3 regions of the Streptomyces sp. NBC_00887 genome follow, and region 1 is predicted to be linked to each of the others. Evidence: riboswitches for the same ligand, from Rfam matches in the RefSeq annotation. Region 1 holds a riboswitch; each other region holds the start of a gene.
What was found. A riboswitch is a leader RNA that binds a small molecule or an ion and turns the genes downstream of it on or off. The one in region 1 is predicted to bind cobalamin.
Positions count from the first base shown of each region.

Region 2: another riboswitch for cobalamin. It lies ahead of OG844_RS13210 (CbtB-domain containing protein); the one in region 1 lies ahead of cobN (cobaltochelatase subunit CobN).
Region 3: another riboswitch for cobalamin. It lies ahead of OG844_RS08340 (cobalamin biosynthesis protein); the one in region 1 lies ahead of cobN (cobaltochelatase subunit CobN).

Region 1 covers NZ_CP108788.1:5,709,722-5,719,109, forward strand. The annotation lists gene OG844_RS26100 (BTAD domain-containing putative transcriptional regulator) at 1-1,837, shown strand, start outside; gene OG844_RS26105 (IclR family transcriptional regulator) at 2,137-2,895, opposite strand; gene cobN (cobaltochelatase subunit CobN) at 2,974-6,576, opposite strand; cobalamin riboswitch at 6,608-6,759, opposite strand; gene OG844_RS26115 (cobalamin biosynthesis protein CobG) at 6,959-8,236, shown strand; gene OG844_RS26120 (precorrin-8X methylmutase) at 8,305-8,931, shown strand; gene cobJ (precorrin-3B C(17)-methyltransferase) at 8,928-9,388, shown strand, end outside.
Region 2 covers NZ_CP108788.1:2,891,150-2,900,537, forward strand. The annotation lists gene OG844_RS13185 (pirin family protein) at 196-1,161, opposite strand; gene OG844_RS13190 (tetratricopeptide repeat protein) at 1,285-1,641, shown strand; gene OG844_RS13195 (hypothetical protein) at 1,648-2,058, shown strand; gene OG844_RS13200 (GNAT family N-acetyltransferase) at 2,073-2,588, shown strand; gene OG844_RS13205 (CbtA family protein) at 2,694-3,470, opposite strand; gene OG844_RS13210 (CbtB-domain containing protein) at 3,497-3,712, opposite strand; adenosylcobalamin (AdoCbl) riboswitch at 3,757-3,854, opposite strand; gene OG844_RS13215 (histidine phosphatase family protein) at 3,990-4,592, shown strand; gene OG844_RS13220 (4'-phosphopantetheinyl transferase) at 4,507-5,226, opposite strand; gene OG844_RS13225 (metallophosphoesterase family protein) at 5,223-6,128, opposite strand; gene OG844_RS13230 (subtilase-type protease inhibitor) at 6,574-7,017, shown strand; gene OG844_RS13235 (DUF5133 domain-containing protein) at 7,391-7,618, shown strand; gene OG844_RS13240 (glycosyl hydrolase) at 8,346-9,320, shown strand.
Region 3 covers NZ_CP108788.1:1,815,836-1,825,223, reverse strand. The annotation lists gene cobO (cob(I)yrinic acid a,c-diamide adenosyltransferase) at 1-557, opposite strand, end outside; gene OG844_RS08350 (putative cobaltochelatase) at 557-2,596, opposite strand; gene OG844_RS08345 (cobyric acid synthase) at 2,593-4,245, opposite strand; gene OG844_RS08340 (cobalamin biosynthesis protein) at 4,242-5,189, opposite strand; cobalamin riboswitch at 5,319-5,446, opposite strand; gene OG844_RS08335 (hypothetical protein) at 5,610-5,831, opposite strand; gene OG844_RS08330 (anion permease) at 5,844-7,106, opposite strand; gene OG844_RS08325 (class II aldolase/adducin family protein) at 7,411-8,070, shown strand; gene OG844_RS08320 (alpha/beta hydrolase) at 8,139-9,269, shown strand.

The DNA of each region.
Region 1 (9,388 bases):
GGTGGCAGAGGTCTGCCTGCGGCTGGACGGGATACCTCTTGCCCTCGAACTGGCCGCCACGCGCGTGCGTGCCTTGGGAATGGCCCAGTTGGCAGCTCGTCTGGACGACCGCTTCCGCCTGCTGAAGTCCGGAGCGCGCGGCACCCCCGCACGGCAGCAAACCCTCCGCGCCATGATCGACTGGAGCTGGGATCTGCTCCCTGGTCGCGAACGCATCGTCCTGGGCCGACTGGCGGTGCACCGGGGCGGATGCACTCTGGAAGCCGCCGAGGCGGTCTGCGCGGGGCCGGGAGTGGCCTCCGGAGAGGTCGTCGACCTGCTGACCCGCCTGGTCGAGAAGTCGCTGGTCGTCATGGTCGACGGCATCGGCACAGCAGCCCCCCGCTATCGCCTGCTCGAATCCGTCGCGGCCTACGCGAGCGAGCGACTGGCCGAGAGCGAGGACGTCGAGAGCGTCCGGGACCGACACCTGGAGTACTACGTCGGCCTCGCCGAATGCGCGCGACCGCGCCTGCGTGACGGTGGCCAACGCGAGTGGCTCGACCGCTTGGACGCCGAGTCCGCCAACCTGCACGCAGCGATCGGCGCAGCCGTACGCCACGCCTCGGTCGGCGCCCGAGACGGCACTGACCGGGCCGCGCGGCTCGGCTCGGCCCTGGCCTGGTGGTGGCTCCTGCGCGGCCGGCCGAACGAGGCCCGTCGTCATCTGTCCAGGATCCGGGACGTTGTCCCCACATCGGTCGAACTACGCCTACTGCACGATGCGTTCACCCTGCTGACCGGAGAGCGTCCGACTTCCCCGGCAGCTCCGGTCCCGGGTGCGGCCGACCCGGTGGTGGTGGACGCCTCAGCACTGTGGCTGTACGCGCACGGGCTGTTCCACGCGGGTGATCCGGCCGGCGCGGAGGCGGTCGACGAGCAGGCCCTGCTCCTCTTCGACGCCGACGGCGACCGGTGGGGCACGGCTGCGGGTCTCGCGCTACGCGCGATGTGCGCACTGCTGCGTGGTGATCTCGTCGCCGTACGCGAGGACGGCCTGCGCAGCGCCGAGCTCTTCCGTGCCCTCGGTGATCGCTGGGGTGAGGCCCAAACCGTGCAGCCGCTCGCCGTACTGGCCGAGATCAGGGGTGAGCACGCCGAGGCGACGCGCCGCCACCAGGAGGGCCTGCGGCTGGCCCGCGAGCTCGGCCTGGAGGCCGAGGTCTCCGCGCGCCTGTCGGGACTGGGCCGCTTGGCCCTGCTCGAACACGAGTGGGAGCGCGCCCGCACACTGCATGAACAAGCACGGCAATCAGCCGTCGCGCAGGGCTACAAATACGGCGAGATTCACGCGCTCATGGGTTTGGCGCTGGGAGCTCGGCGCTCGGGCGATCTCGACGCGGCCGAGGGGTATCTGGTGCATATGCGAGATGTCGAAGCATCCTCACCTGCCGGCCGGCACCTGATCGAGGCGGAGCTCGGCTTCGTCGGCGAACTGCGCAAGGACGCGGCCGACGCCCTGGCCCACCACCTGCGCGGCCTGGCCATCGCGCGCTCGCTGGGCGAACCGCGCGCGGTGGCCCTGTCCCTGGAGGGAATGGCCGGCGCAGCGTCGCTCGGATCCACAACGCCGGCGGCCGAGCGGGCAGCCCGGTTGCTCGGCGCCGCCGACGCGGCCCGGCGCAGTGTCGGTGCCCCGTTGCCGCCCGCCGAGCGCATCGACGTCGACCGCATCACCGCGGTCACGACGGCGACGCTCGGCCCGACGGCCTTCGCCGCCGCCTACGTCCGAGGCACCACGCACAACCCCGAGCAGGCAGCCCGACTCGCTGCCGAGACACCACTCACCTCTCCCTGAACCTCCACGCGCTCCCCGGCCCGGCGCCGCAGAGGGGGCACGAGACTTCCAGGACCGCGTCGTGCCCGGCACCATTGAGGGCTCGTCCTGTCCGGGCAGGGTCTTGTCGGGGGCAACCCCTCACGAGAGCTCCATGGGCCCCCTATTTTCGCTACGGCCGTTTCGTTTACCGCAGTGGGGGGGGCTTGCCGACAATTACGCAACACCCGTATCGACAACTTTCGGCGGGGGTGAGGCGGCCTTCGTCGAGGTCTTCTCCGAGGCGGCCCTGTTCGAGCAGGCCCTCCGGCCGGGGCCGCTCAGAGGGTGAGGGACAGCCCCCTGGTCACCCGCTCCGCCGATGCGAGCAGCTTCTCCCGTACCTGGCTGGTCCGGTACATCCGGTCCGACCGGAAGGAGATGCCGAGCGAGCCGACCTTGTCCCCGCTGTACACGGGCACCGCGATGCAGAGCGTGCCGAGGGAGTACTCCTCGCGGTCCATGACGACGGGGACGGGCAGCGAGGATTCGAGCTGTCGCACGAGCTCCTCCCGCCGCGTGATCGTGCGGGGCGTGAGATCGGCGAGGTCGTGCCTGGAGAGGTAGTCGCCGCGCGCCTCCTCGTCCAGCTCGCGCAGGACGCACTTGCCCAGTGCCGTGGCGTGGCCGGCGTCCTCGAATCCCACCCAGAGGTCGACCCTCGGCGTCTGCGGCCCGTCGACGATCTCCGCGACGCGGATCTCGCCCTCCTCGTAGAAGGTCAGGTAGGCGGCGGCCGACACATCGTCCCGCAGCGAGGCGAGTGCGGGGCGGACGCGCGTGAGCAGCTCCTCCGCGTTGCTTCCCGCCTTCGGTTCGAACAACTCGTCGCCCATGACGTACCCGTCGTCGTCCAGCTTCCTCAGGAAGCCGTCACGGGTGAGCGCGGGCAGCAGCTCGTGCGCGGTGGACAGCGGCAGCCCTGCCTCCCTCGCCAGCTGTTCCGCGGGGACACCGCCCTCGTGCGCTCCTGCCGCTTCCAGCAGGCGGAGGGCCTGCTGGACAGAGGCGACTGGCGTGGGGCCTACCTGATCACCCATTCCACCAGCTTGTACCCGGTACCGCCGCGCGGCAATATATCCCGGATCCGCCCGGTCCGGAACGCCGGGACGCGCGCCTCAGTCCTCACCCTCCAGGTTGCCTTCCGTCTCCAGGAAGACCTGGCGCAGCGCCTCGAGCACGGCCGGGTCGGGCTTCGCCCACATGCCCCGGGACTCGGCCTCCAGGAGGCGTTCCGCGATGCCGTGGAGGGCCCAGGGATTGGCCTGCTGGAGGAATTCGCGGTTGGTCGGATCCAGGACGTACGTCTCGGTGAGTTTGTCGTACATCCAGTCCGCGACCACGCCCGTCGTCGCGTCGTACCCGAACAGGTAGTCGACTGTGGCGGCGAGCTCGAAGGCGCCCTTGTAGCCGTGGCGGCGCATCGCCTCGATCCACTTCGGGTTGACCACCCGGGCGCGGAAGACCCGGGACGTCTCCTCGACGAGGGTGCGCGTGCGGACCGTCTCGGGTCGGGTCGAGTCGCCGATGTACGCCTCGGGGGCGGTGCCCTTCAGCGCGCGTACGGTCGCGACCATGCCGCCGTGGTACTGGAAGTAGTCGTCGGAGTCCGCGATGTCGTGCTCACGGGTGTCGGTGTTCTTCGCCGCGACCGCGATGCGCTTGTACGCGGTCTCCATCTCGTCCCGGGCCGGGCGCCCGTCGAGCTCACGGCCGTAGGCGTAGCCGCCCCACACCGTGTAGACCTCGGCGAGGTCGGCGTCGGTGCGCCAGTCGCGGGAGTCGATGAGCTGCAGCAGCCCGGCACCGTACGTTCCCGGCCGGGAACCGAAGATGCGGGTGGTGGCACGCCGCTCGTCGCCGTGTTCGGCCAGGTCGGCCTGGGTGTGGGCCCGTACGAAGTTCCGCTCGGCGGGCTCGTCGAGGGAGGCAGCCAGGCGCACCGCGTCGTCCAGCAGGCCGATGGTGCGCGGGAAGGCGTCCCGGAAGAAGCCGGAGATGCGCAGCGTGACGTCGATACGGGGACGGCCCAGCTCCTCGTACGGGATCGGCTCCAGGCCCGTGACGCGGCGCGAGGCGTCGTCCCAGACGGGGCGGACGCCGAGCAGGGCGAAGGCCTCGGCGATGTCGTCGCCCGCGGTGCGCATCGCGCTCGTGCCCCACAGGGACAGGCCGACGGAGGTGGGCCATTCGCCGTTGTCTGCGCGGTAGCGCTCCAGGAGCGAGTCCGCGAGGGCCTGGCCGGTCTCCCAGGCGAGACGGGACGGGACGGCCTTCGGGTCGACGGAGTAGAAGTTCCGGCCGGTCGGCAGGACGTTCACCAGACCGCGGAGCGGGGAACCGGACGGGCCCGCAGGGACGAACCCGCCGTTCAGCGCGTGGACGGTGTGGTCGAGCTCGTCGGTCGTGGCGGCGAGACGGGGCACGACCTCCTTGGCGGCGAAGTCGAGGATGTCGGCGACGGCGGACGGCTGTCCGGCGGCCACGCGGGCGACGGCGGCCGGATCCCAGGCCGCGTCCTCCATCGCCTGGACGAGGGTGCGGGCCTGCTCCTCGATCTCGTCGGCGGCGGTGCGCGTGGCCGCGGACTCGTCGAGGCCGAGCGCCTCGCGCAGACCGGGCAGCGAGGTCGTACCGCCCCAGATCTGGCGGGCGCGCAGGACGGCGAGGACGAGGTTGACGCGGTCCTTGCCGGCCGGGGCGCCGCCCAGGACGTGCAGCCCGTCTCGGATCTGGACGTCCTTGATCTCACAGAGCCAGCCGTCGAGATGCATGATGAACTCGTCGAAGCCCTCGTCCTCGGGCCGGTCCTGCAGCCCCAGGTCGTGATCGAGCTTCGCGGCCTGGATCAGTGTCCAGATCTGGGCGCGTACGGCCGGGAGCTTCGCCGGGTCCATCGCGGCGATCTGCGCGTGCTCGTCCAGGAGCTGTTCGAGGCGGGCGATGTCGCCGTAGCTGTCGGCGCGCGCCATCGGCGGTACGAGGTGGTCGACCAGGGTGGCGTGCACACGGCGCTTGGCCTGGGTGCCCTCGCCCGGGTCGTTCACCAGGAACGGGTAGACGAGCGGCAGATCACCCAGTGCGGCGTCGGGGCCGCAGGCGGCGGACAGGCCGGCGTTCTTGCCGGGCAGCCACTCCAGGTTGCCGTGCTTGCCGAGGTGGATCATCGCGTCGGCGCCGAAACCGTTGTCGTCCGCGGACGCGGCGATCCAGCGGTAGGCGGCCAGGTAGTGGTGCGAGGGCGGCAGATCGGGGTCGTGGTAGATCGCGATCGGGTTCTCGCCGAAGCCGCGCGGCGGCTGGATGAGGATCAGCAGGTTGCCGCGGCGCAGGGCGGCGAGCACGATGTCGCCCTCGGGGTTGCGGGACCGGTCGAGGAACATCTCGCCGGGGGCCGGGCCCCAGTGCCGCTCGACGGCCTCGCGGAGTTCGGCGGGCAGCGTGGCGAACCAGCGGCGGTAGTCGGCGGCGGGGATCCGGACCGGGTTGCGGGCCAGCTGCTCCTCGGTGAGCCACTCCTGGTCGTGGCCGCCGGCCTCGATCAGCGCGTAGATCAGCTCGTCGCCGTCGCCGGAGACCAGACCCGGGATCTCCTCCTCGGGCCCGAAGTCGTAGCCCTCGGCCCGGAGCCTGCGCAGCAGGGCGACGGCGCTTGCGGGGGTGTCGAGGCCGACCGCGTTGCCGATGCGGGAGTGCTTGGTCGGGTACGCGGACAGGACGAGGGCGATCCGCTTCTCGGCGGCCGGGATGTGGCGGAGCCGGGCGTGCCGTACGGCGATCCCGGCGACCCGTGCCGCGCGCTCGGTGTCGGCGACGTACGCGGGCAGGCCGTCCTCGTCGATCTCCTTGAAGGAGAACGGCACCGTGATCAGGCGGCCGTCGAACTCCGGCACCGCGATCTGGGTGGCGGCGTCCAGCGGGGAGACGCCCTCGTCGTTCTCCTCCCAGGCGGCGCGGGGGCTGGTGAGGCAGAGCGCCTGGAGCACCGGCACGTCGAGGCCGGTGAGGGCGCCCGCGTCCCAGGACTCGTCGTCGCCGCCCGCGGACGCGGTGGCCGGCTTGGTGCCGCCCGCGGCGAGGACGGTCGTCACGATGGCGTCGGCGGCACGGAGTTCGTCGATGAGCTCGGGCTCGGGGGTACGGAGCGAGGCGACGTACAGCGGGAGGGCGTGGGCCCCCGCGTCCTCGACGGCGGTGCAGAGCGCTTCGATGAACGCCGTGTTCCCGCTCATGTGGTGGGCGCGGTAGTAGAGCACCGCGACGGTGGGCCCGGTGACGCCCTCACGGGCCGTCCGCTCCAGCGGGCCCCAGGCGGGTGCGGGGGCGGGCGGCTCGAAGCCGTGACCGGTGAGCAGCACGGTGTCGGAGAGGAACCGGGCCAGCTGCTCCAGGTTGGCGGGGCCGCCGTGCGCGAGGTAGGCGTGCGCCTCGGCGGCGATGCCGATGGGGACGGTGGACGCGGCCATCAGCTGGGCGTCGGGCGCCTGTTCACCGGTCAGCACGACGACGGGGCGACCGGTCGCCAGCACCAGGTCGAGGCCGTCCTGCCAGGCCCGTACGCCCCCGAGGAGGCGTACGACGACGAGGTCCGTGCCGTCCAGCAGCTCCGGGAGTTCATCGAGGGAGAGCCGGGAGGGGTTGGCGTAGCGGTAGTTGACCGGGCCCGCGGATGCGCGGGCGCTGAGCAGGTCGGTGTCGGACGTCGACAGGAGCAGGATCATGCGGCGTCAGCCCTTCCTCGGGGTGTCCACGCCCCGGGCGGTGTCGGACGGCAGGAGTTCCTGACTCGCCCGGTCGTGGACCGGGCTCACAGTGGCGGGACCGCGCCGGAATCTCACCGGGCTTCCTCCCATGTCGCCGTCTGGCGATGGCGGGCCGAACGGACCGCCGCTAGGCATAGTAGGCGGCGGACGGCCGGGCGTGACGGGATGCCCCTGGACGGGACTTGTCCTGGTCGCACGACGGGCCGGTTTTCGCCCTGCGGCGGCCGGGACCGGGCAACGAACCCGGCACGGGCCCCGGACCGGTCGCGATTCCGGGTCCGGCCGGTGGGTGTCCTACAGGTCACAGTCACCGTAGGACTGTGCCGCGGTCACGGTCGGTATGCTCGCCGCCATGCCCCCATCCGCCCTCCCGCCCCGGTCTCCGGGCGGTGATGCCTGCCCCGGAACACTGCGTCTGCACCGGGCGGACGACGGTGCGCTGGCGCGGGTCCGGCTGCCCGGCGGCGTGCTGACGGTTGCGCGTGCGAACACCCTCGGAGAGGCCGCGGAGCGGCTGGGCGACGGTGAGTTGCACCTCACCTCGCGCGGCAACGTGCAGCTGCGCGGGCTCGCCCCGGACTGCGGTGCGGAGTTGGCCGGACTGCTGGGCAGGGCCGGGCTGCTGCCCTCCGAACGCCACGAGCGGATACGCAACATCGTCGCTTCCCCCCTCGCGGGACTCGACGGCCTCGGAGCCGCTGAGGTCGGAGTGTGGCTGGCCGGACTTGACCGCTTGCTGTGCGGAAGCGACCGTGCGGCCGCGCTCTCCGGCCGCTTCCTGTTCGCACTCGATGACGGCCGCGGTGATGTGGACGCCCTCGGCGCCGACCTCACCCTGCTGGCCCGTGACGACGGCGAAGCGATGCTGCGTGTCGGGGACACCGACGCCGTCCTGCGTATCCCGGCTTCCGAGGGACCCCGCGCCGCACTCCTGGCCGCCGAAGCGTTTCTGGACGCCGCCCCGGACACCGGTGCCTGGCGGGTCAAGGACCTGCCGTGCGGCGCCGCCGCACTGTCCGACGACGTCGTACGGCGGTTGAGGCGGACCGGTACCGCCGTGTCGGAGGACCGCCGCCCCCTCCCCCATGCGTCCCTCCCTCCTGCCCTCGGCCCCGTACGCGGCGGCCGCCGCGAGGTCGCGCTGTCCGTCGGCGTACCGCTGGGGCGCCTTGACCCGAACCAGTGGCGGCTGCTGTCGAGCGCCGGCGAACTGCGGCTCACCCCATGGCGCGGCGTCGTCGTCACCGGCGTCGCACCGGATCGAGCGGACGAACTGCTCGCCGCCCTCTCGGAGGCCGGTCTGATCACCGGACCCGGCTCGCCGTGGGCCGGGGTCGGGGCGTGCATCGGACGGCCCGGCTGTGCGAAGTCGCTGGCCGACGTGCGGGCCGAAGCGGGGGCCGCCGTCGGACCCGCGGGACGGCTGCCTGTGTACTGGTCCGGGTGCGAACGCCGCTGCGGCCATCCGCACGGGGAGTGGATCGACGTGGTCGCCACCCCGGACGGACACCGGATCTCCCATGTGACGGGGGACAGGTCGGACGCCACGGCGACGGTCCGGGACGACCCTGTCGCGCTGGCCGCCGCGGTGGCAGCGGCGCGAGGCTCTCGCACCTGACCGCGCATCACCTTGTTCACCTGTGTCTGGCCGCCGGCCACAAACCCGATGAAGAAAGCGACAGCACTGTGCATCAGTACGAGAAGGACGGACCGGCGATCTACCGCCAGTCCTTCGCCACCATCCGCGCGGAGGCGGATCTGGCAGGGCTGCCCGCCGATGTGAGCCAGGTCGCCGTCCGCATGATCCATGCCTGCGGCATGGTCGACCTCGTACGCGATCTCGCCTTCTCGCCGGATGCCGTGGCCGGCGCCCGCGCGGCGCTGCGGTCCGGTGCGCCCATCCTGTGCGACGTGGCCATGGTCGCCAGCGGTGTCACCCGCAAGCGGCTGCCGGCGGACAACGACGTGGTGTGCACCCTGTCCGACCCGGCCGTTCCGGAACTGGCCGCGAAGCTCGGCACCACCCGCAGCGCCGCCGCGCTGGAACTGTGGCGCGACCGCATGGAAGGGGCTGTCGTCGCCGTCGGCAACGCGCCCACCGCCCTCTTCCGGCTCCTGGAGATGATCGAGGAGGGCGCCCCGCGCCCCGCCGCCGTCATCGGTGTCCCGGTCGGCTTCATCGGCGCCGCCGAGTCCAAGGACGCGCTGGCCGCCCACCCGTCCCGCCTCGAGCACCTGATCGTGCGCGGCCGGCGCGGCGGCAGCGCCATGGCGGCGGCGGCCATCAACGCGATCGCCAGCGAGGAAGAGTGAGCGTGAGCGAGCACAGGAAGACCGGACGGCTGTACGGGGTGGGGCTCGGGCCCGGCGACCCGTCCCTGATGACCGTGCGCGCCGTGCAGGTCATCGCCGAGGCCGATGTCGTGGCGTACCACTCCGCCCGGCACGGCCGGTCCATCGCCCGTTCCATCGCGGCGCAGCACATCCGCGCCGACCACATCGAAGAGGCACTGGTCTACCCCGTCACGACGGAGACCACCGACCACCCCGGCGGCTACCGGGGCGCGCTGGACGAGTTCTACACCGAGGCCGCGGCCCGCCTCGCGGTCCATCTCGACGCGGGGCGCACCGTCGCCGTGCTCGCCGAGGGCGACCCGCTGTTCTACGGCTCGTACCAGCACATGCACAAGCGGCTCGCGGACCGCTACGCCACCGAGGTCGTCCCGGGCGTCACCTCGGTCAGTGCCGCCGCCGCCCGTCTCGGCACCCC
Region 2 (9,388 bases), 2.8 Mb from region 1:
CTGACACCCCGTCAGTAAAGTCAGCATTGGGTCAGCATCAGGTCTACTAGAGCTGCTCGCACACGACCACACTTTGGAATCCCGGGCACGTGCGGCGGAAGCTTCCAGAGAAGCGCTGGACCGATTCCGCTTCTGAGTATGGGGCCGAGCTGCCGCGACCAGGAGCGTGCCGGGACCCGGCCACATCAGTGCAGCTCAGCGCACCCTTCCCCGCGGTTTCAGCGCCACAGGCGGCAGTTCAGGAGCAGGGAGCCGACCTCCGTCGTAGCCATGCACTTCCCCGAACCGGGCACCGTCCGCCCAGTCCGCACGCGCCTGTGCGATATCCTCATGGGACCGCCCGATGAAGTTCCACCACATGACGATCTCCTCCTCGAAGGGCTCACCGCCGAGGAGCATGAGCCCGGCGTCGGAGACCGCACGCAGGGGCAGTTCGGTCCGGCCGCAGCCGAGGTAGAGCATCGAGCCGGGCAGTACCGGGACGCCGTCGACCTCCGCCTCGCCGGACATGGACAGCACCGCGTACTCGAAGTCGGGATCGAGCGGCAGCCGGGCTTCGGCGCCGCCCGTCAGGGCCAGGTCCGCACCCACGATCGGTGTGTACACCGTGCCGGGCGACGTGGCGCCGTCGAGTTCGCCGAGGATGACGGTTGCGGTGACCCCCGGCGCGGTGACCTCGGGGAGGTCTGCGTGGTGCTGGAAGTGCGGTTCGACGTTCCTGTGGGCGTCAGGCAGAGCCACCCACAGCTGCGCTCCGTGCAGAAGCCTGGCATGCGGCTCAGGGCTCTCCTCGGAGTGACTGATCGCCCGCCCCGAGGTCATCAGACCCAGCTCGCGGGGGCGCACCGTCCGGAGGCTGCCCAGGCTGTCGCGGTGCAGGACCTCCCCGTCGTGCAGCCAGCTGACAGTCTGCAGGCCCATGTGGGGGTGCGGCGGTACCTGCATCCCGGGCTCGTCGGCGATGTCGTCGGGGCCGTAGTGATCCACGAAGGCCCAGGCGCCGACCATGCGGCGGCCCAGGTTGGGCAGGAGTCGGCGGACCTCGGTGGACTCGCCGAGCTGAACATGCCGCGGCGTCAGGAGTTCACGCACCGGCTCGGCGACGACGAAGCCCCGTCCTCCGCAGACGGAGAGTGCGGCCTGGCGATCGAGATTGCTCATGGCGCTCAACCTATTCCCGTGCGGACGCGGAGTGTCGGTCCCCACGCCGAAAATTTAGTGGAATATTAAACTACACCCCTGTGTTGACGCGTCCGCAGGACCCGATTCGCTCCAGGAGGAGAAGTGAACGACACCTACTACGAGTTCGGCACCGCGGCCGAACGCTGGGACCGTGCGCAGATGTTCTTCGACGCCAAGGAGTACCTGACGGCGGCGCGGATCCTCGGCGGGCTGGTGGACGAGGCGCCGGAGCTGGTCGCACCGCGGCTGCTGCTGGCGCGCGCCTACTACCACTCCGCGCGGCTCGCGAAGGCCGAAGCCGAGTTGCTCGCCGTCCTGGAACGCGATCCGGTCGAGGAGTACGCGCGGCTCATGCTCGGTCGCACACTTGAACGCCAGGGGCGGGCCTCGGAAGCGGCCCCGCATCTGAGGATGGCCGCGGCGCTGGTCGGGGACGTCCAGCCAAGGGATGTCCCTTAGTCCCTGATGGATCATGTGCCCGCCCGTCGACGTCCGCACCCGCCTCGGCGACGCTGGTCCGTCGTCCGCACCGCAGGCCTGACCGCCCGGGTCGCCGACGGAGCGGACCAGTTCGCCGGACCGGACCGCAGCGCCGCCGTGACGGTTTTCACGGACGACGTCCCGGGACGTACCCCCGAGGACTTCCTCGCCGTACTGCTCGACGGCGCTCCCGACAGGCTTCCCGCGCAGCGGCTCACCGAGCCTCTGCGCGGCGGACTCCGCCACGCCTTCTGGATGGCCTCGGACGACCGCGGCGGGGAGCGGCACGAGTTCTACGGCTTCACGGAGTCGGCTGTCGGCACCGCCGCCGGGCTGTGCCGCACCCATGAAGGGAAAAGTAGCGAAACTCGCGTGCATCTGCCCCTGCCGAGGTGATAGTCCGGGCTGTCATGGACAACCTCATGACGACACGCCTCCTGCTGCACCCGCTGAGCGCGGCCGAAGCCGCATCGGTGGAGGCGGGCGAACCGCCGGCAGGCACCCTCTGGGCACCCGGATACCCCGGGGACGGCGACCGCGGGGTCGCCCGCCGTTTCCTGGAGACCTGCGCGGACGCCGGCAGCCCCCAGCCGTTCGGCGCCTACGAGATCCGCCGCCGTGCGGACGGGCACGTGATAGGCGGCGTGGGCTTTCACGGAAGGCCCGATTCCGACGGCCGGGTGACGATCGGCTACGGACTGATCCCCTCGGTACGCGGTCTGGGCTACGCCTCCGAAGCGCTCCGTGCCCTTCTGGCCTTCGCGCGTTCCCAGGGGGTCGTGTCCGTGAAGGGCGACGCTGACCTCGACAACACCCGGTCGCACCACGTCATGGCAGCGGCCGGTATGCGGCTGGTCGGCGAGGACGACCGGCTCAAGCACTTCCGTATCGACTGGACGGGAACCGGCCGGACACCCGACGCCTGACACGACACCTGAACATGGGGCTCGGCCCTGAGCCCGCACATGACGGAACCCGCCGGGGACTCCCCGGCGGGTTCACTTGTCGTAGGCCCCCTGCGGGCTCGAGGGTCAGCCCACGGCATCGGCCGGGCGAGGTGCCGTACGGTCACCCGCCGACGACGCGGTACGCGCGGCCGGTACGAGAAGCCGCTCGGTCAGGTAACCGAAGACGAGACCGAAGGCGGTCCAGAGCGTCGCCTGGACGGCGAGCGTGGACAACCGGAACTCCCACAGCAGGCTGGCCGGGAAGTCCGTTCCGACCTCGTTGAACGAGGGCAGGAAGGCGTAGGCGAGCCCGATCAGCAGGACGTAGCCGGCGCCTGCGGCAGTCGTCGCGTTCCAGTTGCCCAGGCGGGGTGCGAGACGTTTGCCGAAGATCACGGCGGCTACGGCCAGCAGCACGCTGAGAGCGACCATCAGGAAGAACAGGCCGGTGCGCTGTCCGATGGTGTCGGGGTTCCCGACAGCCGGCGGGTTCGCCGGGTACTTCAGGAACGGCACGACGTACACCGTCAGCAGGGCCGCACCCGCGACGAGCGCGGCCGTGGCCCTGGGGCCGAAGCTGCCGATGCGGCCCAGGGCGTAACAGAAGACGAGTGCGGCGATGCCGCCGATGGCCACGCCGAATACGAGGACACCGGTGGCGAGACCGCCGGTGGCCTGCATCGTGCGGCTGACGAGTTCCTCGCCGCCGCCGTGGTCGTGGGCGTGTGACTCCTCCAGCGCGATGGCGGCGTCCACGCGGGACTCACCGAGGAAGTAGGCCACGGCAAGGGCGAGCGCACCGGCCACGAGGCCGGCCAGCATCCCGCGGACGAGCAGAGCTCTGACCGATACGGAGTTCATGGAACGTTCCCCTGATTCCCGGAATCTCAGTGGCAGGGGAATCCGAGGAGGTGGCGTCCGTCGTGGACCCACTCGTGCACGGACTCACCCGCGAAGACCGCGGTGGCGCCCTGCTCGGCTCCGACGAAGTACAGCAGGACCAGCATCAGGATGCCGAAGAAGACGGCCCAGGGGGCAATGGCCTTCAGGGAGATGGGGGTGATCGCGGGTGCGATCGCAGCTGGGGCAGCAGAATGTGCCATGGCAGAACCTCCTGTGGGAACACGCGTCCCTGTCGTGGTGCCTGAGACGAAGGTGCCGGGTCTGACTTTCCCGCAGAACGAGCGGGTACACAGTGGCGCGACCGTGCCGGATTCTCACCGGACTTCCGTTCACACCTCGTCTTGGTTGCCGCGACCATACCGCCTGTTGCTCGGGCGCCGCCACGGTGCAACCGTCCCGGTCGCGGCCCGCGGCGCGAGCCGTGTTCCCATGGGGCGCCTACGCATCGGGCAGTTGTTGAAGAAGGGGAGGCGGAGCATGACGGTACGGGTGATGTTGATCTCACCGGCCATGAACGCGGCGTCGAGAGAGGCACGCTTCGAGGGTGACGCACCGTTGGACGAGGCAGGTCTGCGCAGGGCCGAGGACGCCGCCGGTGACGTACCGGGAGCCGACCGGTATGCGCGCGGCCCTTCGGAGCGCTGCCTGCAGACCGCTCAGGCGCTCGGACTTGCCCCCAGTGCCGAACCCGCGCTCCGCGACTGGCACATGGGGCGCTGGAGCGGTCAACGACTGTCGGACGTCGGCGCCGCTGAACCCGACGCCGTGTCCGCCTGGCTGGCCGACCCATCGGCCGCCCCGCACGGGGGCGAGTCGCTCCTGGACCTGGCTGCCCGGGTGGGCAGTTGGCTGGAGACCCTGGCCGGGGACCGCGACGTGCGGGTCATGGCCGTGGTCGAACCCGCGGTCGTCCGCGCGGCGGTGGTCCAGGCGCTGGCTCTGCCGGTACAGGCCTTCTGGCGGCTGGACGTTCCCCCGCTCGCGCTCACCGAGCTCAGCGGGCGGTCCGGCCGGTGGAACCTGCGGTGCGGTCGCCCTCCGGAGGAACGCGGGGAGCGTGGGGCAGGGCGATCGCGGTAACCGCGAACCCGTCCTGGACCAGCCACCTTCCCTCGAACGTGCCCGGTATCCCGGGCGCCGTCCGCAACAGCTGCGCCGTGAAGGTGCCCCGGTGCCAAGCCCCTTCGCTCCGGCGGAATTCGATCTCCGCCTCGTCGAAGTCGAGCTCGATGCCTGTGAGCGGGTACCACGTCTTGAAAACACTCTCCTTGGCGCTGAAGACCAGCCGATCCCAGTGGGGGGCCGCGCCGCCCGCGACCGGGCCGATCCGCCGCCTCTCCGAGGGGAGCGAGATGACCTCCCACACGTCGGTCGGCAGAGCTTCGTCCGGTTCCGCGTCGATGCCCAGCGCGCGCACGTCGGACGCCCGGGCCAGCGCTGCGGCTCGGTAGCCCTCGCAGTGCGTCATGCTGCCCACGATCCCCTCGGGCCACAGGGGCGCCCCACGGTGGCCACGCAGCACCGGCGTGGGAGGCAGCCCGAGGGCCGCCATGGCCCGTCTCGCGCAGGCGCGCACGGCCGCGAACTCGTGCCGGCGCCGGTCCACGCTGCGAGCCACCAGTTCCGCTTCCTCGGGGTAGAGCGTCCCCACCGGAGCGTCCACCTCGAAGGTGTCCGCGCAGGCGATGTACTCGGGGAACAGCCGCTCGATCACGCCTCCTCCCCCGGCTCGCCCGGGGGCTGTTCGCCCGCGTAGGGAAGGATCTGACGCAGGAGGCCCTGGGGGTGGCCGCGTTTGCGCCACTCCCTGGGGTAACCGATCGAGACCTCCTCGAAACGCACCCCGTCGTACCAGGTCGTACGGGGGATGTGGAGATGCCCGTAGACGACGGCGGCGACGTTGAAGCGGCGGTGCCAGTCGGCCGTCAGTTCCGTGCCGCACCACTGGGCGAACTCCGGGTACCACATGATGGATGTGGGTTCGCGCACCAGCGGCCAGTGACCGGCGATCACCAGGGGGACCTCCGGGTCGTGCGCGGCCAGCCGCTCCTCGGTCTGCGCCACCCGCGCCCGGCACCAGTCGTCCCGGGCGGGATAGGGGTCGGGGTGGAGCAGATACTCGTCGGTGCAGACGACTCCGGCCTCATGCGCCTTGGCCAGGGATTCTTCCTTGGTCGTCGTTCCGGGGGCCCTGAACGTGTAGTCGTACAGCAGGAACACGGGGGCGACGGCCACCGGCCCGTCCGCTCCCTGCCACCGGGGGTACGGATCCTCCGGCGTCGTCACGCCGAGCTCGCGGCACACCTGGACGAGGTACTCGTATCGCGCCTGTCCGCGTAGTCGTACGGGATCCTTGTCCAGGGTCCACAGTTCGTGGTTGCCGGGGGTCCACACCACGTGGGCGAAGCGGCCCGCCAGCATTTCCAGAGCCTGTGCGACCTCCTCGGCCTGTTCCGCCACGTCGCCGGCGACGATGAGCCAGTCATCGTCGTGCGACGGGTGCAGTTTGTCGGCGATCGGACGGTTGTCGGTGATCCCGATATGGAGATCGCTGACGGCGAGAAGCCGGCCCCGCTCCGGCGGCGATTGACGTACGAGGTCGCTCAGTTGACTCATTGTTCGAATTTACCGTCCTGCTCGCTCCGCCGGGCCTCTTGCCCGCGGCGCGTCTCAGGCATGGCACAGCTCCTGCGGCCGACGTGGAACGCCCCTGCGAGACCGTCGACCTCCTCCGGGCAGCACGCCTCGAAAGCCGGTGCCTCAGGTCACTGCCGGAGGCGTCTCATGCACTGCTTTCCGGCCGAAGCCTGCGGTTTCATGCGGGAACCGGGTCGACATCATCGCAGGTCAAACGATAGTTCGCGGTTGCACCACTGCAATCTGTCCACATGGCGGACACCTGACGCGAGGCGTGCGCACCGCTTCCGAGCTGGCCGAACGGCCATTCGGTAGGTCCGCTTCCTGGGGGTTGGGCCGGAAAGAACTGATCGATGTGCACTCACTCCCTGCAGGCGCAAGACTCCCCACCGCAATCGCCACTCCCCGCGAAGGAGCTTCACGCATGCGTTACAACCTCGGCAGATTCTGCGTAATCACCACGGTCTCCACACTCGTCCTGTCGGGTACGGCAGCCATGGGCGTCGCGCAGGACCGGCCCACTCGGTCGACCGGCCTCTACGCCCCGTCTGCCCTCGTCCTGTCGGTCGGCAGGGGCAGCGCCGACTCGGTCACCGTCCAGCGGGCCGTCACCCTGAGCTGCGCGCCCCGCCCACAGGGCACTCACCCCGCGCCCGCGGCGGCCTGTTCCGAACTGCGCGCGGTCAACGGTGAGTTCGCCCGGCTGACCACGCCTCAGTCGCCTGGGAACTGCACGCGCCAGTGGGACCCCGTCGTCCTCGACGTGACCGGTGTGTGGCAGGGCCGCAGCGTCTCCTGGTCGGCCGGCTTCGGCAATGCGTGTGAGATGCAGGCAAGCCTCGGCGAAGGACCGGTCTTCGCCTTCTGACCGAGCCGTCCGCCCTACGCGGTCGAAGCGCCCCCGGTCGGCGGGGACGCCGACGACCGGGCGACGGGACGGGCCGACTTCCGCAATCCGTCGTCGCGACACCGTCGCCGCCGTCCCGACCCGCCGCCGGGGCAGCCTCGTTGCCCCGGCGGCGGTGGCCTCCCCCGACGAGGAGGCCGTCAGCTGACTGTTGACGCAGCGGCGTCCACCCGCCGCCGGTGCAACCGGCTCCGACGCGACTCCACCCACAGAGCGCGGTGCTCGGCCCGACGGACATCGCCCGCCGCACGTCGGGATGCGGGTGGTATGGAGATGGGCAACTGGGGTACACGGGTCGCCGAATGACTCGTGAGCAAGCGAATTGGAGACTCCGGTGCTGATGGCCCATCCCGCGGTCCTGCGGAACCTTGTCGATCAGTACGACACCCTGCGCATTCTGCAAGCTGAGAACGGCGAAGCAGAGGTGCAACGACGGATGGACGACATCGCCTACACGCTCTGCGTGGCCACGGGCACCCGGGACATCGACGCCGCGCTCATCGCCGCACGTCACCAGTTGCCCGGCGCACGCCCTCAGGACGACTCCGTCCTCACGACCTGAGGAAACCGAGCGCACGAGCCGCTCCTGCAGGATGCCGGGCGGCAGCGTTGCACGTCGCCCGACAAAGCCTGAGCCCTATGGCCCTGAACGAAAACCTCTTTCCTGTGACCAACGGCGATGTGCCGGCCGGGGGCGGTTTCCGGGATCTGCCGACGGTGCGGCAGCACTCCTCCAACAGGCAGCACCTCACACTGCAGGCCGGCATGAGCAGGACCGGGTGCCGGGCCGGTCGGCGCCCGGTCGGTCGGCGCCCGGTCGGTCGGCACCCGGTCGGCGTCAACCTCGTGCACGGACACCCGCGACAGCCGTCAATGCCGCTCGTACGCGGCGGGCTCGTGAGCGCCTCATCCAGAAGTCCCCAGCCGCGTTCCACCATGTGACGACGGCGACCGTCGAGGGCTGCCTGCACAGATGGGTACCCAAGGGCCGGCGACCAACGATCCCGCGCATCCGGACACTCCTCGAACGCGAACCGGTGGCCCCGGGGCCGGGGGTGCGCAAAGCAATTCAAGCGGCGGGCATGAAGCGCACATTGAGGACAAGTGACGAAAGCCGTGCAGCGTTTAGGAAACGTTAAGTAAATAATGTTGTCGGCAAGTAACGGAAGGCTCCGGGAACCATTGACGGGCGCCGAGAAAGCGGCCACCTTCATGGCATCAAGCATTTCCGATCCTCAGCGAAAGCCGGGATGCCCATGAGAAGAACTCAACGCTTCATCACCTCCGCGATGACTTCCGCGGCCGTCTTCACGGCAGTATTCGCCTGGCCGGCGACGGAATCTGCGCAAGCGTTTCCCGCGACCCCCAAGCAGACTGTGGTGAACTATCTGCGCTCCATCTCCGGAAACAACATCGTTTCCGGGCAGCACAACAAGGAGCCTGCTTCCGCTCCCGGGCAGTACACGCAACAGGTCAAAGACGTCACCGGACAGTACCCCGGCCTGTGGGGCGGTGACCTGATGTTCAACGCCGCGGACGTGGCCAATCGCCAGCGCGTGGTGGACCAGGCGAAGACCGAGTGGGCAAACGGGTCCCTCGTCTCTCTGACCTGGCATGTCTGTCCGCCGACCGGCGGAAGCACCTGCGCGTTCGAGGGCGGTGTGAAGTCGAACCTGTCGAACGCGCAGTTCTCGCAGATCCTCACCGACGGCAGCGCACTCAACAAGGCGTGGAAGCAGCGTCTCGACGAGGTCGTTCCGTACCTGCAACAGTTGAAGAACGCGGGAGTCCCGGTCCTTTTCCGGCCGTTCCACGAGATGAACGAATCGTGGAACTGGTGGGGGAACCGGCCGGGTTCCAACGGCAGCGCACGCCTCTTCCAGATCACGCGTGACTACCTCGCAGGAAGCAAGGGTCTGGACAATCTGATCTGGGTGTGGAACGTGCAGGACAACCCGGCCGGCGGGTGGAGCAATTACTATCCCGGAAATCAGTACGCCGACGTCGTTTCACTGGACGTCTGGTACAAGAGCCACCCGAGTTCCGCCGATTACCAGCAGATGAGGAACATCGCCGGGACGAAGCCCATGGCGATCGGGGAAATAGGCAAGATGCCGACCGCCGCGATGCTCCAGAGCCAGCCTCAATGGGCGTGGTTCATGATGTGGTCCGAGCACCTGCGCGGAAACAACACCAACGCCGAAACGCAAGCGGCGTACTTCCATCCCCGCGTCCTGAACCAGGGCGAGGTCAGTCTCCCCTGAGCGCAACGGCCGCCGCCGCAGACTGACGGCTCCCGACCGGGACGGTGTCATCGGGCGCGGCGGCTGTC
Region 3 (9,388 bases), 3.9 Mb from region 1:
ACCTTCGACATGTCGGTCACCAGATCGGCGGCCTCGATCAGCTTCCCGGGAGCGTTGCGCCCGGTGATCACGACATGCTGCGTCCCCGGACGGTCGCGCATCACCTCGACGACCTCGTCGGTGTCGATCCAGCCCCAGTGCATCGGATAGGCGAACTCGTCCAGCACGTACAGCTTGTACGTCTGGGCCGCCAGGTCGCGCTTGACCTGCTCCCAGCCCTCACGGGCCTTCTCCTCGTTGTCGGAGTTGTCGCCGTGGAGGCCACGCTGGACCCACGACCAGCCCTCGCCCATCTTGTGCCAGTCGACGGTGCCGCCCTCGCCGCTCGCCCCGAGGACCTTCAGCGCGTTCTCCTCGCCGACCTTCCACTTCGCCGACTTCACGAACTGGAACACCCCGATCGGCCAGCCCTGGTTCCAGGCCCGCAGCGCGAGCCCGAAGGCCGCCGTCGACTTGCCCTTGCCGATGCCCGTGTGGACGAAGAGGAGCGGACGATTGCGTCGCTGACGTGTCGTCAGTCCGTCGTCCGGCACCGATACAGGCTGTCCCAGTGGCATTACGCGGCCCTCCCGGCTGCTTGAACATCCTTGACCAGTCCGGCGATCGAGTCGGCGCGCAGCTCGTCGAGCGTGACCGCGCTGCCCCCCAGGTCCCGGGCGAGCTGTGCGGCGAGCCCGAGGCGCACGAACCCCGACTCGCAGTCCACGACGACGGACGCCGTGCCCTCGGCGGCGTGCAGTCGGCCGGCCCGCGCGGCCAGCGCCACCGGGTCCGGACCACCGGTCGCCCGGCCGTCCGTCACCACGACGAGCAGCGGCCGCCGGGACGGATCGCGCATCCGCTCCACCCGCAGGACGTCGTGCGCCCTCAGCAGCCCCGCGGCCAGCGGGGTGCGCCCGCCGGTCGGCAGCGACTCCAGCCGCGCCGCCGCCGCGTCCACCGAAGAGGTGGGCGGCAGTACGACCTCGGCGTCCTTGCCGCGGAACGTCACCAGGCCCACCTTGTCCCGCCGTTGATAGGCGTCCAGCAGCAGCGACATCACGGCGCCCTTCACGGCGCTCATCCGCTGCCGGGCCGCCATCGACCCCGAGGCGTCCACCACGAACAGCACCAGGTTCCCCTCGCGCCCCTCCCGCGTCGCCTGCCGCAGATCGTCACGCCGTACGACGAGCCCCCGCCCTGACCGCCCGCGTGCCCGCTGGTGCGGCGCCGCCGCCTGCACGGTCGCCGCGAGGTGCAGCTTCGTCAGCGCCCCCTGGGGCCGCCGCGCTCCCGTCGTCCGCCCGTGCTCGGTACGCGCCCGGGACCGCCGCCCGGCCGCGCCCTCGCCGAGACCCGGCACGCTGAGCATCTTCGTGCGGAACGGCTCCGAGGCACGTACCGGCTGCTGCTCCCCGCCGCCGGGCGGCGCGGGCGCGTCGGGACGGCCGGTTCCGGGACCGCTCTCCTCCCCGGGACCGCTCTCCGTGCCCGGACCGCCCTCCGTGCCCGGACCGCCCTCCGCGTCGGGACCGCCGCCCTGAGGGGGCAGCCCGCCGCCACCGGGCCCGTCGGGATCCGGATCGTCCTCGCCCCCGGCCGCGTCGTCGGCCGCCTCCCTGAGCGTGTCGTCGAGCTTGTCCTCGTCCAGCCCGGGGGCGTCGAAGGGGTTCCTCCGCCGCCGGTGGGGGAGCGCCAGGAGCGCGGCCTGCCGCACGTCCTCGGCGGTGACCTCGACGCGCCCCGCCCACGCGGCCAGCGCCGTGGCGGTGCGGGCCATGACGATGTCGGCACGCATGCCGTCCACCTCGAAGGCCGCGCACGTCGCCGCGATCTGCCGCAACACGCCGTCCCCGAGCACCACTTCGGGCAACAGGACACGCGCGGCGGCGATCCGTGCCCGCAACGCGCCCTCCTCCTGAGCCCACCGGGCGGCGAACCCGTCCGGATCGTCGTCGTACGCGAGCCGCCGCCGCACGACCTCGACCCGCTGGTCGGTGTCGCGGGAAGCGGCCACCTCGACGGTCAGCCCGAAGCGGTCCAGCAACTGCGGGCGCAGCTCGCCCTCTTCGGGGTTCATCGTCCCGACCAGCAGGAACCGCGCCGCGTGCCGTACGGAGACGCCTTCGCGCTCGACGTACGAAGCACCCATGGCCGCCGCGTCGAGCAGCAGGTCCACCAGGTGGTCATGGAGCAGGTTGACCTCGTCCACGTACAGGATCCCGCGGTGGGCGTCGGCGAGGAGCCCCGGCTCGAAGGCCTTGACCCCCTCCGAGAGCGCCCGCTCGATGTCCAGCGCACCCACGAGCCGGTCCTCGGACGCGCCGACGGGCAGCTCCACGGTCCGCGCGGCACGTGACACGCCGGTCCCGGCCTCGTGCGGACCGTCGGGACACGCCGGGTCGGGCGCGGCCGGATCGCAGGAGAACCGGCACCCGAAGACCACGGACACCTCCGGCATGAGCGCGGCGAGCGCCCGTACGGCGGTGGACTTGGCAGTGCCCTTCTCGCCCCGCACGAGAACACCGCCGACGGCCGGGCTGACGGCGTTCAGCAACAGCCCGAGCCGCAGATCGTCCTGTCCGACGATGGCGGTGAAGGGATACGGGGTACTCACGGTGCCTCCTCTGTCACGAGATCAACTGCTCCATCCGCACCGGGCGTCGGCTCGGCGCTCCGGGGCGCGAAGTCAAGCCTGTCCGGAGATCGAGGACCGGGGGCCGGGGCGGAACCGCGGTCACGGGATGCCCGCGGCGGCCCCGGCGGCACGAACGGCAGCCCCGCCGGCGCCCCCTCCTCGATCAGCCGCCACAACGCATCCGTGTCCGCGTGCTCCTCGATCAGATCCCCCAGCCGGTCCAGCTGCTCCTCCCGGAGCTCCGAGAAGCTCGTGTCCGGAGCCGCCACGAAGCGCCGCCCGGCCGCGCGCGCCACCTCCGCCAGGAACCGCCGCCTGAACGCGTCGCTCTCCAGCGACCCGTGCCAGTGCGTGCCCCACACGGCGCCCACCCGGCACCCGTCCAGGAACGTCTCACCGCCGCGCACATCGGCGACCCCGTGATGGATCTCGTACCCCTCCACGGGCTCTCCGAGCGCCGACCCGACAGGCCGGCCAAGCACCTTCTCCCGGCCGAACCGGATCCGCACCGGCAGCAGCCCCAGCCCTTCGACCAGCCCCGCCCGCGACTCCACCTCGTCCTCGATGGACTCACCGAGCACCTGGAAGCCGCCGCAGATCCCCAGCACCGGCAGCCCTTCGGCGGCCCGCCGCAGCAGCGCGTCGGCCAGCCCTCGCTCGCGCAGCCACGCCAGCGCCTTCACCGTGCCGCGCGTACCGGGCACGATCACCAGGTCCGCGTCGGCGAGCTCCTCGGCCCGGTCCACGAACCGCACCACCACACCCGGCTCGGCCGCCAGCGCGTCCACATCGGTGAAGTTCGACATCAGCGGCACGGCGCACACCGCGACCCGCAGGACGTCCTGCCCGTGCGGAGGCGCGACGACCGACTCCCGGACGGCGCCGCGCATCGACACCCGCAGCCCGTCCTCCTCGTCGATGCCGAGGCCGTGGGCGAACGGCAGCACGCCGTACGTACGGCGCCCGGTGAGCTCATACAGCATGTCCAGGCCGGGCTCCAGCAACGACACATCGCCGCGGAACTTGTTGACGAGGTACCCGGCGACCAGCGACTGGTCCTCGGCGCTCAGCAGCGCCGTCGTACCGAAGAACGAAGCGAACACCCCGCCCCGGTCGATGTCCCCGACGACCAGCACCGGGAAGCGAGCCGCCCGCGCGATGCCCATGTTCACGATGTCCGTGCGCCGCAGATTGATCTCGGCCGGACTGCCCGCCCCCTCGCAGATCACGGCGTCATACGTGCCCCGGAGCTGCTCCAGACAGTCCACGACCGTCCCCAGCAGCGATTCCTGGCGCCCGCCGTGGTAGCCCCGCGCGCTCATCTCGCCGACCGGCTTGCCCATCAGGACCACCTGACTGGAGCGGTCACCACCGGGCTTGAGCAGCACCGGATTCATCAGCACGCTCGGCTCCACCCGGGCGGCCTGCGCCTGCATCGCCTGGGCGCGGCCGATCTCCGCACCCTCGCGGGTGACGAACGAGTTCAGCGACATGTTCTGCGCCTTGAACGGCGCGACCTTCACCCCCCGGCGCACCAGCCACCGGCAGATTCCCGCCGTGACGACACTCTTGCCCGCGTCCGAGGTCGTTCCCGCGACCAGCAGCCCGCCGCCCTGTCCGCCGCTCATGCCCGGCCCCTCCTTCCCGAAGCCAGCCGCGCGGCCGCACACACGCCGAGGGCCAGCACACTCACCCGGCGCGACAGCCGCACCGCGCGTTCGATATCCGTCACCCGCACGTCCCGGCCGGTCTCCCCGTTGAGCACGGGCCGGTGCTCGACCCGCCCGCCGTACGCGAGGGTCCCGCCGAGGCGCACACCGAGCACACCCGCGAACGAGGCCTCCACCGGGCCCGCGTTGGGGCTCGGGTGCTTGCCCGCGTCGGCCCGCCAGGCCCGTACGGCCTCGCGCGGACGGCCACCGGCGGCCACGGCGAGCACGGCGGTGAGGCGGGCACCGGGCCAGCCGGCGAGGTCGTCGAGGCGGGCCGAGGCCCAGCCGTAGCGCCGGTGGCGCGGAGACCTGTGACCGACCATGGCGTCGAGGGTGTTGACGGCCCGGAATCCGACGAGGCCCGGGACACCACCGATGGCGCCCCACACCAGAGCGCCGACGACGGCGTCCGAGGTGTTCTCGGCGACGGACTCCACCACCGCGCGGGCGATCTGCGGTCCGTCGAGGGACTGGGGGTCACGGCCGCAGAGGTGCGGCAGCCGCTCCCGGGCCACCTCGATGTCACCGGCGGCGAGCGCACCGCCGATGGCCCGGGCCTCCCGGCCCAGCGACGTACCGCCGACGACGGACCAGGTGGCGACGGCGGTCAGTGCCACGGCCGCGGCGGGACGGTTGCGTACGGCACGGGCGGCCAGCGCGGCGGCGCCCGCTGCGCCCCCGGCGCAGACCAGCGCGTGCAGGGCGCCCCAGCCGCGGTGATCGCGCCACAGCCGGCTCTCGAGGCCTGCCGCGGCCTGCCCGAAGGCGGCGACGGGGTGGCCCCGCCGGGGGTCACCGAGCAGCAGGTCGCCGATCAGACCGGCGGTGGCGCCGTACGCGAAGATGCGGTCGGCTCGCACGGTTCAGCCGGCCGTCGTGCCTCGAAGGATGTTCGGAGCGGGTGACACAGGGACCGACGCACGGCAGCCAGGCATGGCAGATGTCCTTAACTCAGGGTCCGCGCCCTGGTTCGACGTGACCGGCGACGAGAGTCTCCTGGCTTCCGGATCCGCAGTTCCCCCGGCCTTCCAGTCCGTGCCGGACCGTGACTTCCGTGTGGGGGCCTGCTCCCCGGTGACAGTGGCGGGACCGCGCCGGATTCGCACCGGCTTCCTCTCCTGTCGCCGTAAATGGCACCGGCAGTCCACCACGCCCCGTGAACGCCCGTCAACCTGCCGTTGACCTGCGGAAGTGCAGTGTGCGCAGACGCACATCGGGCCGGACACACACGTGGTGTGTCCGGCCCGATGCGAGGAGACGGTGGCGTGGCGCCGGAGTGGTCAGACGACGATCAGATAGATCCCGTAGGCGACCGCCGCCGCGCACAGCCCGAAGCAGGCGTACGCGCCGGTGCGCGCCAGCGTGAGAGATCCGCCGGACTGCACCGCCGAGGCCTGCTTGGAGAGGCCGATGATGCCGAGAGTGAAGAGGCCGACCAGTGCGACGGTGACCACGAGGCTGACGCCGAAGACGGAGGCGAGAGCTGCCCAGTCGATGTTCATGCGGATCTGTCCTTACACCGTGGCCGGTCGGGCCGGGTCGGCCGGGGATCCGGCCGTCGGGGCCGGGGCCGGGATGGTGGTCTTGAGGTCCGGGACGCCGGAGCCGACGGGCGGAGGGCTGACGGCCGCGATGGCGGTGGTGACGACGCCCGCGGGCTCGGCGTCCGTCTCGTTGACGTTGGTGTGGTCGACCGGCTTGCGGCGCGACAGCAGCCAGATGGCAGCGGAGCCCGCGACGAGGAGCACGGCGACCACGCCGACACCCCAGGGGCCCTGCTTGGTGAGGAACTCCGCGCCCGCGCCGACCAGACCGGCGGCCGGCAGGGTCAGGCCCCAGGCGATGAACATGCGGGTGGCCGTGGACCAGCGGACCACGCCCCCCTTGCGTCCGAGACCGGCGCCCATCACGGCACCGGAGCAGGACTGGGTGGTGGAGAGCGAGAAGCCGAGGTGCGAGGAGGCCAGGATGACCGTGGCCGCACTGGTCTGGGCGGCGAAGCCCTGCGGCGGCTTGAGCTCGGTGAGGCCGCTGCCCATGGTGCGGATGATGCGCCAGCCGCCGAGATAGGTGCCCAGCGCGATGGCGATACCGGCGGAGGCGATGACCCAGACCGGCGGGTTGGAGCCGGGGGCGAGCACGCCACCGGTGACCAGGGCCAGGGTGATGATGCCCATCGTCTTCTGGGCGTCGTTGGTGCCGTGGGCGAGCGAGACGAGACCCGCCGAGGCGATCTGTCCGGCCCGGTAGCCCTTGGCGGTCGACTTCAGCTGCGCCTCGTCGGTGATCTTCCGGTTGAGGCGGTACGTCAGCTTCGTGGCCAGCAGTGCGGCCAGACCGGCGACGAGGGGGGCCGCGATCGCGGGCAGGAGGACCTTCGTGACGACGGTGCCGCCGTTGATCGAGGACCAGCCGGCCGACATCACCGCGGCGCCGATGAGGCCGCCGAAGAGTGCGTGGGAGGAGCTGGAGGGCAGGCCGACCAGCCAGGTCAGTAGATTCCACAGGATGGCGCCGACGAGCGCCGCGAAGATGACCTCGGTTCTGAGGCCGTCCTCATTGATGATCCCGCCGGAGATCGTCTTGGCGACCTCCACCGACAGGAACGCGCCGACGAGGTTGAGAACGGCGGACATGGCCACCGCTGTCTTGGGCTTGAGGGCGCCGGTCGAGATGGTGGTGGCCATCGCGTTGGCGGTGTCGTGGAAACCGTTCGTGAAATCGAACACGAGAGCTGTCACGATCACGATCGCGAGCAGCAGCGTGATGTGTTCCATTTACCCAGGCAATCGTTCGACGTCAGTGGCTGTAGGAACGTAAGCAACCTGGGTGAACGGAAGGTGAACTGGGCAGGGCGTTGCGGTGACCCCAAGCGCGAATGGCCATTCCGCTTGTGTGCACCCGGGGCGGTCGCACCGGCCTGCGACGGTGCGGGAACCGGCCTTCGCCGGGTTCCGGCGTATCCCCGGTCTGCCGTATTTGCCCCATTGGGGAGACATCGCTCACGTGCTCCGCGACGGATTCGCCCGACACGTCCGGTGGGCCCGGCGTCATCCGAACGCATGACCCTAGGATCGCCGCATGGGCGATCAGCACCGGGACGCGATCGAGCGGGCATGGGACGGCGTCGTGGCGACGGCCCGCAGGACTGCCGCGGACGGTCTGGTCGTCGGCACCTCGGGCAATGTGTCGGCGCGGGTCGGCGGAGTCGTCCTGGTCACCCCCAGCGGAGTGCCCTACGACCGGCTGGGTCCCGGGGACGCGGTCGGCGTCGACCTCGAAGGGCGCCAGGTCCTCGGCGACATGGCCCCGACCAGCGAGCTTCCCCTCCACCTGGCCGTCTACAGGAACAGCGGCGCCGCCGCCGTCGTACACACCCACGCGGTCCACGCCACGGCCGTCTCCACCCTCGTCGACGAGGTCCCGCTGGTGCACTACGCCGCCGCCGTGCTCGGCGGCCCCGTCCGCACCGCCGCCTACGCCCGGTACGGGACGGCGGAGCTTGCCGGGAACATGCTCACCGCACTGCGCGACCGCACGGGCTGCCTGCTGCAGAACCACGGAACGGTCACCTACGGGGACACCCTCGACGAGGCTTACGAGCGCACTGCGCAGCTCGAATGGATGTGCAGGCTCTGGCTCACCGCGAGCTCCGTGCCCGGCCACCACCCGTCCCTGCTCTCCCGCGCCCAGTTGCGCGACGTACAGGACGCCCTCAAGGGGTACGGCCAGCCCGGCTGAGCCCGGGGCCGGCACCGTACGGCCCCGTTCCGCTGGCAGCACGCGCCGCAGCCCAGGACACTGGAGCCGTGCGCCCGGCAACAGTGACGGCAGCAGCCGTCTCCACGATCCTCGGCGTCGGAGCGGCAGCGGTCGCGGCCGGCCGGTACGCCAGCGACGCCGCCCTCGGGGCCCCGTCACCACGCCCCTTCCCCGGAGACCGAAAACTCACCGTGCACGCCACGGCGCCCGGGCAGGTCACTCTGACCCGCTCCTTCGCCGCGCTGCGCCCCGGCACGTACGGACTGGTGGGCCGCGACGTCCGCGCGATCGTCGGCCCGGTCGTCGAGCAGGCGCCGCACGGCTCCGCCGACACCGTCGTGCGCAGGCTGGAACGCGTCACCCGGGGCAGCCTGGAACCTGGCGCCAAGGTCCGCCTCACCCCCGAGCTCCACAGCGGCGACCCGCTCGACGCACTCGGCCTCACGTACAAGGAGGTGGAGATCCCCGGCGAGCTGGGCGCCCTGCCCGCGTGGTTCCTCCCCGGCGCCCGCGACACCTGGGTGATCACCGTGCACGGTCTCGGAACCACCCGCGAACACCCCCTGAACGTGACGGGATTCCTGCAGGAGCAGCAGTTCCCGGTGCTCGACCTCGCCTACCGGGGTGACACCGGAGCGCCCCGCTCCCCGGACGGGCTCGGCCACCTCGGCGAGTCCGAGTGGCGCGACCTGGACGCGGCCATCCGCTACGCCGTGCGCTACGGGGCCGAACGCGTCGTGGTCCACGGCTGGTCCACCGGCGCCACGATGGCCCTGCATGCCGCCGTCAACTCCGCACTCCGCGACCGCATCAGCGGTCTCGTCCTGGACTCCCCGGTGCTGGACTGGAAGGTCACCCTCCGTGCCCTGACCGTCGCCCACGGCATCCCCGCCGCACTCCTGCCCCTCGCCGTCCGGGCCGCCCAGGGCCAGACCGGACTGCGCGGCGCCCCGCTCCTGGACACCTCCGTACCGACCGCCCTGCACGCCCCCACGCTGATCTTCCACGGCCCCGACGACACCCTGGCGCCCTGGCAGCCGTCCCGGCGACTGGCCGCACTGCGTCCCGACCTGGTCACCCTGCACCCCGTGACCCAGGCTCCGCATGCGGCGATGTGGAATGCCGATCCGGCACGCTACGAAGAGGCCCTCAGACGCTTCCTCACGCCTCTGATGTGAGCTGATGGGATGGATCGGCCCGCTTGGTGACCGGGCCCGAAACCTTCCCGTACCCATGGGATCCGGCTTCCGTTTGGGCTTTCGGGCCGTCAGAGGCAAGACTGCTCCTGTGACGTCCC